DNA from 2 places in the Glutamicibacter sp. GQ173 genome. Region 1 is predicted to be linked to the other one. Evidence: predicted binding sites of a transcription regulator. Region 1 holds the regulator's gene; the other holds the start of a gene.
What was found. Region 1 encodes LexA, which represses DNA repair genes until DNA is damaged. Its sites were predicted from a motif close to TCGAACANNTGTTCGA; they were not measured.
Positions count from the first base shown of each region.

Region 2: the regulator LexA is predicted to act here: its motif matches at 3,549-3,564, upstream of AC6CHO_RS15170 (shikimate dehydrogenase).

Region 1 covers NZ_JCAXDT010000006.1:223,685-230,007, reverse strand. Annotated here, with positions in the region: gene AC6CHO_RS11695 (histidinol-phosphate transaminase) at 1-896, opposite strand, end outside; gene AC6CHO_RS11690 (LysM peptidoglycan-binding domain-containing protein) at 978-1,331, opposite strand; gene lexA (transcriptional repressor LexA) at 1,590-2,309, shown strand; gene AC6CHO_RS11680 (glycoside hydrolase family 76 protein) at 2,355-3,464, opposite strand; gene AC6CHO_RS11675 (ATP-dependent DNA helicase) at 3,518-5,515, opposite strand; gene hflX (GTPase HflX) at 5,508-6,323, opposite strand, start outside.
Region 2 covers NZ_JCAXDT010000009.1:197,898-204,220, forward strand. Annotated here, with positions in the region: gene AC6CHO_RS15160 (IclR family transcriptional regulator domain-containing protein) at 1-725, opposite strand, end outside; gene AC6CHO_RS15165 (bifunctional sugar phosphate isomerase/epimerase/4-hydroxyphenylpyruvate dioxygenase family protein) at 743-2,596, opposite strand; gene AC6CHO_RS15170 (shikimate dehydrogenase) at 2,596-3,468, opposite strand; gene AC6CHO_RS15175 (MFS transporter) at 3,622-4,959, shown strand; gene AC6CHO_RS15180 (LysR family transcriptional regulator) at 5,075-6,004, opposite strand; gene AC6CHO_RS15185 (YeiH family protein) at 6,077-6,323, shown strand, end outside.

The DNA of each region.
Region 1 (6,323 bases):
TCTTTCAAGCGCGCAACAATTCGATCTCGTTGCGTTTTGATGTCTTCCACCTGGGCCAACAACAAATCGATATTCTTCAGCGCCGCTACGGCAGTTGCTTGCGTGACGGCCGAGAGGTGGTACGGCAGCCGCACCAAGCGAATGGCATCGGTGACTTCAGGCGCCGCTGCGAGGTACCCGACGCGGGCGCCGGCAAGGCCAAAGGCCTTTGACATGGTGCGCGTGACGATGAGCCGCTGGCGGCCTTCAAGCAAGGTGAGCGCCGATTTGGTGCTGGACAAGGAAAACTCGGCGTAGGCTTCGTCAACAATGACCATGCCATTGTGCTCGCTCATTGCGTCATATACGGCTGTGATCACGTCCAGGCCAAGCGCCGTGCCCGTGGGGTTGTTGGGAGAGCACAGGAAGACAATGTTCGGTTGGTGCCTGAGAACTTGTTCTGCCGCGGATTCTGCGGAGAGAGTGAAATCCTCGGCGCGCGTACCGGCGATATATGTTGTATCGGTCCCGCTAGCGAGGAGGGGGTACATCGAGTATGTTGGCCCGAAACTCATGACGCTTCGTCCTGGCCCGCCGAATGCTTGCAGGATTTGCTGGAGGATTTCGTTCGAGCCGTTTGCCGCCCAGATGTTCCCTGCGGTCAGGGAATGGCCGAGATAGTTAGCCAGCAGTTCACGGAGTTCGGTGAATTCACGATCCGGGTATCTGTTGAGGCTGGTTGCTGCTTTTGCGACCTCTTGCGCAATGGCATCCACGACGGTTGGCGGAAGCGGATGAGTGTTCTCGTTGACATTCAGCTGAATGGGCACGTCGATTTGTGGTGCGCCATATGGGGATAGCCCGCGGAGATTCTCACGCAAGGGCAGCTGACTCAAAAGTTCACTGCGGTCATTCACGCAATAAGTCTACGTGTGTACCGGCTTGGCGGGTGAATCCGCTACGAGCCAAGGTAACAATCCCCTGCCTCGATCGATGCTCTAACCAGCGAGCACCGGGATCGACAGCGAGTCGCCAACGTGGATCTCGCTTCCCTGGAGGGAGTTGAGTTCCGAAATGTGGCTGACAGCAGAAGTGACGTCGTAGCCCTGGGCGTATTCCTTGGCCAAGCTCCACACGGTATCGCCCGGGATAACGGTGACGTCCACAGTTTCGACTCCCATTGGGAGTTCAGATGATGCCTTTGCATCAGAAGCGAACATCGAGAAGAAGAACGCTGCAGCTACGGTTAGCGCAAAAACTGGAATGCCCACCAAAACAGCCCAGCCGCGGCGGTTGATCCGGATCTTCAATGGACTCTGGGTTTGATTTGAGTCAAGTGCGAGGGTTGCCATGACCTTATCTCCTCAAGATTGTGTAGCGATGCGAAGTTATATTCGATACGTAGATTTCGAAGACTTGATCGAAACTAGTACATCTGTTCTAACAGAGCTTCGTCCGACTTGTCCAGAAGTTTTCGAACAAATCTTTGAAAGAAGCTCGCTTATCCACTAAGATTTCGAAGTAGACGAGCAATGAAAACATCACACCATCTGGCTCCGACAGTTTGGACTGCTGAACTTTCGACAGATAGCTAGGGAAGGCAAAATCTCATGTCAGCTTCACAACGCACTCCCCGATCGAATGCACGCTCGTTGACGATTCGCCAAAAGAAGATCCTGGAAACGATCCAGCGTGCCATCGGCAAGAACGGCTATCCACCATCCATGCGTGAGATTGGCGACTCGGTAGGACTCAAGAGCCTTTCGAGCGTCACCCACCAATTGAGCCAGCTAGAAAAGCTCGGGTACATTCGTCGAGATCCACGCCGTCCACGCGCCATGGAGATTTTGTTGCCACTGCAGTTGGCGGACGATGCTGAGAACTCAACGGCGTCGGAGGCTGCAGAGAGCAAGGCTGCCGAAGACGCGATGGTCATCGAGCTCAGCACGTCAGCCGATACCACCATGGTTCCATTGGTCGGCCGGATCGCTGCTGGTGGGCCGATCCTTGCTGATCAGTCTGTCGAAGATGTTTTCTCGTTGCCTCGCCAGCTGGTCGGACACGGCGAATTGTTCATGCTCAAAGTCTCTGGCGATTCCATGGTTGATGCCGCTATCTGCGATGGTGACTGGGTAGTCGTCCGCCGTCAGCAGAATGCTGAAAACGGCGATATCGTCGCTGCATTGCTGGACGAAGAAGCCACTGTCAAAACCTTCCGGCAGCGCGATGGGCATACATGGCTACTGCCCCAGAACTCACGCTACGAACCGATCTTGGGCGACGCGGCCAAGATCATGGGCCGTGTTGTTTCTGTGATGCGTTCGCTCTAATCGCATCAGGCATGAGGGGTGTTGGTGCGCAAGCATCAACACCCCTCAGTCCATTACTCCCTGCGATTTCGGTTTCGATTCGCAGCGTTGTGCTGCGCTGAAGATCATCCAACGCTGAACTGCCGCTGAGAGCCGTCGTGGTTCTTCGTTGACCAATCGGCTAGCTGTCGACGTCACCAAATCGCGTGCGATGCCCCGAACGTCCAGATCCATGCGATCATCGTTTGCGCAGAGGGCCAGGTATCGGCAGAGAATCCCGGCAAATAGGTTGCCATCGCCTCCTCCATCAAGCACCAGGGATCCAGCCTCATCGGCCAGATGCCGGCGTGTGGCATGAACAAGTGCAGCAGCATGCTCCAAATCAGCCGCGGTACCTAATTCCAGCAGCGCGCCGAGCACCGGACCCTGGTTATAGGTATAGAGGTGATCTTCCAGTTTTTGGCCTGTTGAAGTGAGTCTGAGCCCATCAAAATATAAACCGTGCTGGTCGCTGAAGATGTTGGAATGCATCCAGTCAAGCAGCTTCCTGGCTTGTTCGCGATCACCGATGCGTGCGAAAAAGAGTGCGGCAGGAGCGTTGGCAGGGGCATTCTTGAAATCGCGTTTCCTCGACCAGTACAAACCGCCATCGAGGACTTCGTCGATGCCGCTTTCCAATTGCTTGCGCAAAGTCGTTATTGCTCGTTTTGCACCGAGGTGGCTGTGCCCTTCCAGCTTCCGGGAAAAGGCCAGCAACCTCTGGCTTGCCAGCGCCAGCCATGCCATATCGTCAAAGAAGTAGTTCGGGAAGACTCCGAAATTGCGTATGCGGATTCCTGCCAGCAGGTCTTTGGCACGGTGAAGTTCGCGCCGGGCTGCATCACGATCGCCAGCTTCCCAATAGCCCAGCCCGTCGTCAAGGATCGCATCCAGATAGTGGGCCTGCCACCAATAGTTCCACTCAGCAAACGGATGAGAAAATCCATTCATATTGCTGAGCATGCTTCCGTCATGCATCCGGTGCTGAAGGCTATAGGGCCGGCCAATCCACGTGCCTGGCAGGCGAAGGAGCCGATGGCCAAAACGCGCATGCGTATCTTCGGCTGCTTCACGCGCCAGTTCCCTCATGGATTTCATCTTGCCTTCCGGAATTTGCCTTCCCTGTGGCACAGACATTAGTGCATTCAACGAGCCCGAGTCACCGGGTCATTGATTTCAAGCACCGGAAGTTACTTTTCAGCAGGCTTGAGGCGTTCCAGAACTCCAGAAATAACCTTCTTGTCTACTGTGGGCCACATCGGTGGCAGGGTAGCCTTCAGGAAGCTTCCATAGCGCGCCGTGGCCATGCGCGAGTCCAATATGGCAACAACGCCCCGGTCGTTGACCGATCGGATCAGGCGTCCTGCGCCCTGCGCCAAGCGGATGGCGGCATGAGTAGCCGAAACCTGCATAAAGCCATTGCCACCGTGCTTGGCGACGTCTTCGGTCCGGGCCTTCGAAATCGGGTCGTCGGGGCGTGGGAATGGAATCTTGTCGATGATGACCAGACGGCAGGAATCCCCCGGGACGTCAACTCCCTGCCACAGCGTCATCGTGCCAAAGAGGCAAGTGTCGCGTTCCTCTGCGAACTGTTCAACCAGGGATTTCATGCTGGCCTCGCCCTGGCACAAGATGTCCACGTCCAGCCGCTCGCGCAAGATGCTGGCGGCTTCTTCCGCCGAACGCTTCGAAGTGAACAGCGCCAGTGCGCCACCGCCGGATGCCTTGATGAGATCTTCAATCTCGTCCAGGGTCTCAGCGGCAAGTTGACGGCCAGGTTTTGGCAAATGCCTGGCTACGTACAGGATGCCTTGTTTTGGATAATCAAAAGGGCTTCCCACATCGACGCCAGTCCATGTCGGGGCTCCGTTCCCCATCAAGCCCAGTGAACCGGCCACGGCATCAAATTGCGAACCGATAGCCAACGTTGCACTGGTGAGTACGACGGTGCGGCCATCAAATAGGCCTTCGCGCAGTTTTCCTGCCACCGACAGCGGTGCGACATTGAGCGTTGCCGGTTGGGATTCTTCGGCCTCGACGTAGCCTCGGCCTTCTACGAATTCCCGTGGGCGCGTTGTGTAGAGAACTTCGCGGCGCTCTTCAGATTCGAGCATCCGCAGAGAGTCATCCATAACAGCCTGCAGCTGGGATCGTGCAGTCTGTCGTCCGCCATCGGCGGGCGCGTTCGCCTCTGGCTTGGACAGCGCCAATGCGAGGCGAGCCTGCTCAACAATGTCATTGAGTGCAATGCCCATGTCTTCGCGCAAGCCTTGCTCCAGCAGACCGGTGGGGATCCCGGTCAGGGACTTCTCCAGTCGGTTGGCCGCTTTGACCATTTCATCGACGTTCACGCCGCAGTGGCGCTTGGCGCCACCAGCAGCAGTCATCACCGTTCGAGCCGACAGCGCGCCAGACACCGAGCTGGTCACGCGGTCCTGCAGTTCGTGGGCCTCATCGATGATGGCCACATCGAAATCCGGCAAGACCGACAGGCCTTCAAACGCAGACACCGCCAGCAAGGCGTGATTGGTGATCACCACGTCAGATTCGGCTGCGCGGGCGCGTGCCATTTCCGAGAAGCATTCATCGGCCATCGGGCACTTTTGAGAACCCAGGCATTCCATCGCCGAAACCGAAACCTGCTTCCAGGCCTTGTCGCTGACGCCGGGCACCAATTCATCTCGGTCGCCGGTGTCGGTGCGCTCTGCCCAATCGCGAAGTTTCATCACTTCACTGGCAAGCGGTGAATAGGTAGTTCCGGCGGGTACTGCCGGTTCATCCATCGAGAACAGCGTGCCTTCGTCATCGGGGTATCCGCCACCGAGCTTGTATTGGCACAGGTAGTTGGAGCGGCCTTTGAGCAGAGCCACATCCATGGGACGGGAGAGCTTGCCCTTGAGTGACTCAAGTAATCTCGGCACGTCGCGACCGACAATTTGCGACTGCAACGCGAGTGTAGCGGTTGAAACAATCACTGGCTTGGCACTAGTTTGCGCATGGGCCAGCGCCGGAATGAGATAGCCCATGGACTTTCCCGTTCCGGTGCCAGCTTGAACCAGCAAATGTTCTTCGTCTTCCAAGGCAGCCACCACGTGCTTGACCATTTCCTGCTGGCCTGTACGCATGGCGCCACCCATGGAAGTTACCGCGGCCTCAAGAAGCTCAAGGGCCTGCTCTTGCTTATCCATGAATGTTGAAAGTCTCCAACTCTGCCGCCAGGGAATCGCGCACCTTGACGATCAATCGCGTGCCGTTGTCCAGGTGTTCGCTTTCCAGGATTTCAGATTCGCTCTGATGCAGCTTTGCAATCAAATCCCCGCGGTTGTACGGGATGAGAACTTCAAGCTGAATGCCTGGGCGCGGAATCGACGAGCTGATCTTTTCCAGCAGCTCGTCGATGCCCTCACCGGTGTGAGCCGAAACCACGGAGGTATTGGATTCACGGTTGCGGATTCGTTCAATGACAAATGGATCCGCGACGTCAGCCTTATTCAGGACGATGATTTCCGGGATATTCAACGCGTCAACTTCGCCAAGCACGGTACGAACGGCCTGAATCTGCCCCTCCGGGTCAGGGTGCGAAGCATCCACGACGTGCAGGATTAGATCAGAATCGGCAATTTCTTCCAGAGTTGAGCGGAAGGCTTCCACCAACTGGGTTGGAAGGTTCGACACGAATCCAACTGTATCGGCCAACGTATAGGTCAGCCCGTCTTCAGTCGCCGACTGGCGCACGGTTGGATCCAAGGTGGCGAACAGCGCGTTCTCCACCAGGACACCGGCGTTGGTCAGACGGTTGAGCAATGATGATTTTCCGGCGTTGGTGTATCCGGCGATGGCCACCGCAGGCACTTCATTGCGCTTGCGGTTGGCGCGCTTGGCCTCACGAGCAGGCTTCATGGCCTTGATCTCGCGACGCAGCTTGGCCATGCGGTCGCGAATTCGGCGACGGTCCATTTCGATCTTGGTTTCACCCGGGCCGCGCGAGCCAATGCC
Region 2 (6,323 bases), on a different contig from region 1:
CCTTGAAGCTTCGGCAGGAGCTGATCATGGATATATGCGGGATTATTCCTGCTGGTCTGCACCGAGACGTTCAAGGCGCCCAGCAGCTTGCCGCCACGGATCACCGGAACCGCCAAGCCGCGTAGCCCTTCGTCCAGTTCCTGGTTGACCAGGGACCATTCCTGCTGGCGCACCGTCGCCAATTCCTTTTTCAATTCCTCGATGCTCGATACCGTGTGCTCGGTGTACTTCTGCAGCTCAACGCGCTGCAGGAAGGCTTCCTGCTCGGCGGGCTCCAGGTAGGCGATGAGCACGCGGCCCATAGAGGTCACCCAGGCCGGAAGCCTGTTTCCAATGGACACATTCAACGCATGCAGTCGTGGCGCGGCGACGCGTTCCACGTACAAAATGTCCTGGCCTTCGAGCACGCACAAGGACGCAGTCTCTTCCAACTCGCGCGCCAATGACTGCAGGTGGCCCACGGCCGCCTGTGGAAGGGTCAGACCCGACAGGTAGGCAGCCCCGACATCCAGGACCCGCGGAGTCATCCGGTAGGCATTGCCATGGGCCTGCAGATACCCGAGGTCAACGAGCGTGAGCAGGAATCGGCGCGCCGAGGCCCTGGTTTGATCTGTCGCCGCAGCAACCTGGGATACCGTCAGCTCGGAATTGCCTGCCGAAAATGCCAGCAGCACGGCCAAGGTCTTTTCCGCTGACTTAACGAAATAATCCGGCCGCTCTGCCACTGTTTGCTCTCCCAGCTTTACAAGTTTCTGCTCCAGCGATTGCTCTCGAATTGAGAGGCAAGCCTGACCGGCGCATTGGGCGCCCCATACCCATCGTAGCCAGAACGCCGTTCAACTACCTCCAAGAACATGTTGCCAAGGGTCTTGGTGTAGAAATGCAAGAACTCGCCGGCCTCATCGCGGTCGTACAACAGCTGCAGTTCCTTGAGGGTATCGAGCAATTGCGCCTCAAGGTCGAAGCGGGCCGCCAGGTCCTCGTAGTAGTTGTCGGGGACCTGCAGGAACTCCATGCCGCGTGCGCGCGCATTGCATGCCACCTCGATGATGTCGTCGGCCCGCAGGGCCACATGTTCCGGGTACTCGTGGTTGCGCTCGATGATGCTTTCCAGTCCCTGCGGAACAATGTTCAGCGCCAGCCGAACACCGGAATCCGCCGTGGACAGAACCTGTGAACGCACCAGTCCCATCGGGCTGGGGACCTCTGTTCCGGGTCGTGCCTTAAGGTTCAGGACACTGCTGTAGAACAGTACGGATTCGTCGAAGCATTGCCATGGCTGGGCGATGTTGATGTGGTCGATGCCCAGGATCGGCCCGCTCGGCACCGCGGATGCCGCAGGCCCGGCATCTTCGAATTCCAGGACCCAGTTCCGGGTATTGGCCGGTGAGCTGAAGAATACTTCGGTGCTATCGGGCGCCACGAAGCCAGGCAGGTCTTGTTCATTGTTGGTTTGCTGGCGGGGCACTCGCGTCGCGAGCAGGGCCCCACCGCGTTCGCCGCTGGCCACCGGGTCCGGCACCAGCACCCCGAAGCCGGAGACGGCGGCTTCCACTCCTCGGCTTCGCTGCGAATTGATGATGATCTTCGCCTCGCCCGAGCTCCACAGCTGCACCGGCTTGCGGCGGTGCTGCCCGCTGAAGCTGAAACCGAGTTGTGCCAGCATCCCTGCCACGCGCTCTGGGTCCTCGGTCCGGATCTCGGCAAAGTCGAACCCGGTGGCGTCTTGGTCTCCGGGCAGGGCCTTGAGGTCCAAGGCGTATTGCTCCCCTGTCGAGCTCAACAGCTGTGCCGTTTTGGACTGCAGCCATTGCAAGGACCGCAGCCCGTCGATGGCGGTGCGTTCCACGTTTGATTGGCGGAAAACATCATTGAAGATTTCCAAGGAAATGATGCCGTCGTAGCCTGAGCGCACGAGTTCTGCCAGGAATTGGTCCAGCGCGAAGCCGCCCTGTCCCGGGAAGAGCCGATAGTGGCGGGACCAGGAAAGGATGTCCATGGAGAGCACCGGCGCATCGGCCAGCTGGACAAAGAAGATCTTCTCTCCGGGAATTGCGGCAATCTCCGAGGGATCATCGCCGCGCGAGAGGATGTGGAAGCTGTCGATGCACAATCCCACGTTGGCTCGGTCTACCCGCTTCACGATCTCCCACGAATGCTGGTAGGTATCAACATACTTGCCCCAAGCCAACGCTTCATAAGCAATGCGCACATCGTATTGGGCGGCAAGATCCGAAAGCTGCCGGATTTGATCCACAAACAGGCCATCGTCGTTGATGGTGGCGGTGCCGACATTCGAGCACAGCAGCATCAGGTCCATGCCCAGCCGCTGCATGAGCTGGAACTTGGCTTCTGCGCGGTGCAGGTTGGCCGGCAGCTGTTCTTCGGTGACGCCTTCAAAATCGCGGAAGGGCTGGAACAAATCCAAGGTCAGCCCCAGCCGATGTGCCATGGCCTTGACTTCCTCGGGCGACATCGGGCTCACCAGGAGATCCTGCTCAAAGATCTCGATGCCGTCAAAGCCGGCTTTGGCGCAGGCCAGCAGTTTTTCTTCCAGGGTTCCGGACAGGCATACCGTAGCGATAGAGGTGCGCATTACAGTCCTTTTTCCAGCAGTTCCAGCAAGTGTCCACGCACCTGCTGTGTTTCCGGCCTGATGCCGGTGATGATTTCGAAGGCGTCCACCGCTTGGCCAACGGCCATGTATCCGCCGTCCAGCACCTGGCATCCAAGGTTGCGGGCGGCAACGATCAGTTCGGTGTCCACCGGGCGGTAGATGCAGTCCGCGACCCAGTGCCGTGATTCCAGTGCTGCGATATCCAGCGGAACACCGGGATGGTGGTGCATGCCGATCGGGGTGGCATTCAATAATCCATCGACCTCGCCCAAAAGCTGCGGAACCTGGGCAGGGGTTGCGGCATGGACCAGGACTTGCGGGAAGTTCTTGCGCAGCTCTTGGACCCGGTGGTTGACTCGATCCTCGTCGAGATCAACGATGTGCAGCTGCTCGGTCCCGGAAGCCAGCAAGGCGTAGGCCACCGCGGCGCCGGCGCCGCCAGCGCCCAGCTGGAGCACTTTCTGCTTCTTGGCTCCGGGAAGCCCCTCGGCCAGGCCGCGGGAGAATCCGGAAGCGTCGGTGTTGTGCCCGATGAATTTCCCGTCCTGGATCACCACGGTGTTCACCGCGCCAATGGCCCTCGCCGTTGGCGAGATGTCATCTAGGTGGTCCAGAACAAGTTGTTTGCAAGGATGGGTTACATTGAAGGCGTTAAATCCCAGCTTGGCTCCTGCTTGGAGCAATTCCCCGATGCCGCTTGCCGGAAGTTCCAGTTCGGTGAGGTCAATCGGCCGATACAGGTAGCGCAGCCCGTGCACCTCGGCGGCGCGTTCGTGCATCGGCGGGGTCAGCGATGGCATGACGCCGTCACCGATCAGACCGACCAGATAAGACTCAGCACGTGTACTCATGTTCTCCCGCAGCTCTTCTTGATGACGTCAGGTATTGCCTGAGTTGTGATTTACATCTACTGTAATCCAATGAACACATTCCGAACAAGTGTACGCATAGCGAACATCTAGGGCGGATTGTCACCTTCAAAACACTCGACGAGGAGTCACCCGATGCCATCGCCACACAACTCCGACACATCTGGCGGCACTGCCAGCACAGGACGAACACCGGTCAAGGCGGCCGTCGCCAGCTTCATGGGCAGCGCTGTTGAATACTACGATTTCTTCATCTTCGGCTCAGCTGCGGCCCTGATTTTTCCGCATATCTTCTTCCCCGACACCGATGCCAACGCTGCGGTCATGTCGCTGGCCACCTTCGGCTTTGCCTACGTAGCCCGCCCCGTGGGAGCCATCTTCGTGGGGCACTTTGGCGACCGCATCGGCCGGCAAAAAGTCCTGATGTTCACTTTGATCCTGATGGGCGCATCCACCTTCCTCATCGGTTGCCTGCCCACCTTCGAGCAGGTAGGCTGGCTGGCCCCGATCCTGCTGGTCCTGGCCCGGCTATGCCAGGGACTCTCGGCGGCCGGCGAGCAGGCCGGAGCCTCATCGATGTCGCTGGAGCATGCCCCGGATCACCGCCGCAGCTTTTTCACCTCGTGGACGCTCACCGGCACCCAGGGCGGCCAGATTCTTGCCGCGATGATCTTCATTCCAGTGGTTGCCCTTCCGGATGAGATCAAGTTCGGCATCGGCTGGCGCATCCCGTTCTGGCTCTCGGCAGTCGTAGTGGTTGTCACCTTCTTCATCCGCCGTTCGCTGCACGAAACCCCGGAGTTCGAAGAAGCCAAGAAGAACAATGAGATTGCAAAGCTGCCGCTGGCAGTTCTGCTGCGCTTCCATTGGAAGGACGTGCTGCGCGTAGTGCTGTGCGCATTCATCGCCGCCGTCTCCACGGTGTACGGAACCCTGGCGATCTCCTACGGCAAGGTCATTGGAAACATGGATGAGTCGATCACCCTTTGGCTTGTTGTTGCCGGCAACATCGGCGCTTTGATCTCGCAGCCGCTCTTCGGCATGCTGGCTGACAAGATCGGCCGCAAGCCGGTCTTCATCTACGGCGCGCTGGGCTCGGCGGCCATCATGCCGTTCTATCTGCGGTCCATGGAATCCAGCAACGCGTTGCTGCAATTCACCCTGTCGGTCCTGGTCTTCTCCTGCGCCTACGCCGCGGCGAACGCCGTTTGGCCAAGCTTCTACGCTGAAATGTTCTCCTCGCAGGTGCGCTTCTCCGGCTTGGCCATCGGCACCCAGCTTGGCTTCCTCATGGCAGGTTTTGCCCCGTCCATCGTGGCCGCTTTGGGCGGGCTAGAAGCCAACGGCTGGGTCCAGATCAGCCTCTTCACAGCGGTGATCGCGGTCATCGCTTCGCTCTCGGCACTGACCGCACGCGAAACCTATCGTGTCCCGACCAAGCAGCTGGGCCACGCCGTCGAGAAGGTCTCCTAGCCGGCCTCGCAAGCATCCCGGCCCGTTTGGCCTGCCTTCCCTTCAAGGAAAGCCAAACGTGCCGGGATTTCGCTTTTAAGAGGACGCAAGAGTGCCGCTCGGGACCGCCTGGATCTCAAGCGCTGGGCGACTGGATGATGGCGATGCCAAGGAGCATCCGCTCATTGGCATTCAGCGCACGCTCTTCACGCCAAATGGCGCGCAGCTCGCGCATTAGCGCCGGGCCGGCAAACGGTACTTCAACCAACGACCCTTGCTTGAGCTGGCTCTCCACCGCCAGCTGGCTGAGTACTGCCGGCCCCATGCCTCCGGCTACCAGCTGGCAGATGGTCGCATTGCTATTGAATTCTGCAATCGGCTTGGCCCGCTCGACGGCGGACAAGGAGTTCAAAAAGGCCCTGGTCCCCGAGCCTTCCTCGCGCTCGATGAGCGCGGTTTCCTGCAGCTCTTCCAAGGTCACCGGGTCCTTCCGCGCGGCCCAGGGGTGGGCAGGCGAAACCACGACCAGCATTTCATCGCGGAACACTTCACGGCTCCTGAGCGACGCGGGCAGCTGTGGCGTTTCAACAAATCCGAAGCTGAGCTGTTCCTGTTCCACCGCCTGGATCACGTCGTGGGAATTCATGATCCTCATTCGCGGAATGACGCTGGGCAGCTTCTCATGCAGCTGCCCGATCCATGACGGGGCCAGGTATTCTGCCACCGTCATGCTGGCCCCGAATTCCAGCTCCTTGTTGCCATGTTCGGCCAGCGAGCGCACACCGGCGGAAAATGCGTTCAACCCGGCGAGCGCCTCACGCGCCCACTGGACGGTCAAGACTCCTTCTGCGGTCAGAGTTGATCCGCTGGTTTTCCTGGTCACCAGCGCATATCCCAATCGGCGCTCGAGGGTTTTCAGCGCCCGCGAGGCGTTGGATTGCGCCATGCCGGCCGCCCGGGCGCCTGCGCTGAGGCTCCCGTGATCGGCAATGCCAACCAGCAACTCCAATGATGAGAATTGCAGCCAATGAGACAGGCTCTGCCCTGCTGGCGAATCGCTATCCATATCATGATCATATGCCCGCGATAGCCAGGAGGCGAATACCGCTGGCTAGCGCATCGGCGGAGAATGGTGAGCATGAACCACCTCTCGGGCTCGACCAGCACTGCTTCTGCTTCCGATGCCGGCATGGCCAGCAGAACGCCGCTGGCCACCCGGCTGCTCTCCGGCCCGGTCCCTGGAGTGCTGCTGTGCCTGGCCGTCGGCGTGCTGTGCATTCTCGCCAGCCATTTCACCCGTTCCGTGAGCGCGTTGCTCATCGCCATTGTGCTTGGCGCCCTGTGGCGCAACCTGGCGCCCGTGCCTCATGTTGTTGATTCCGGGG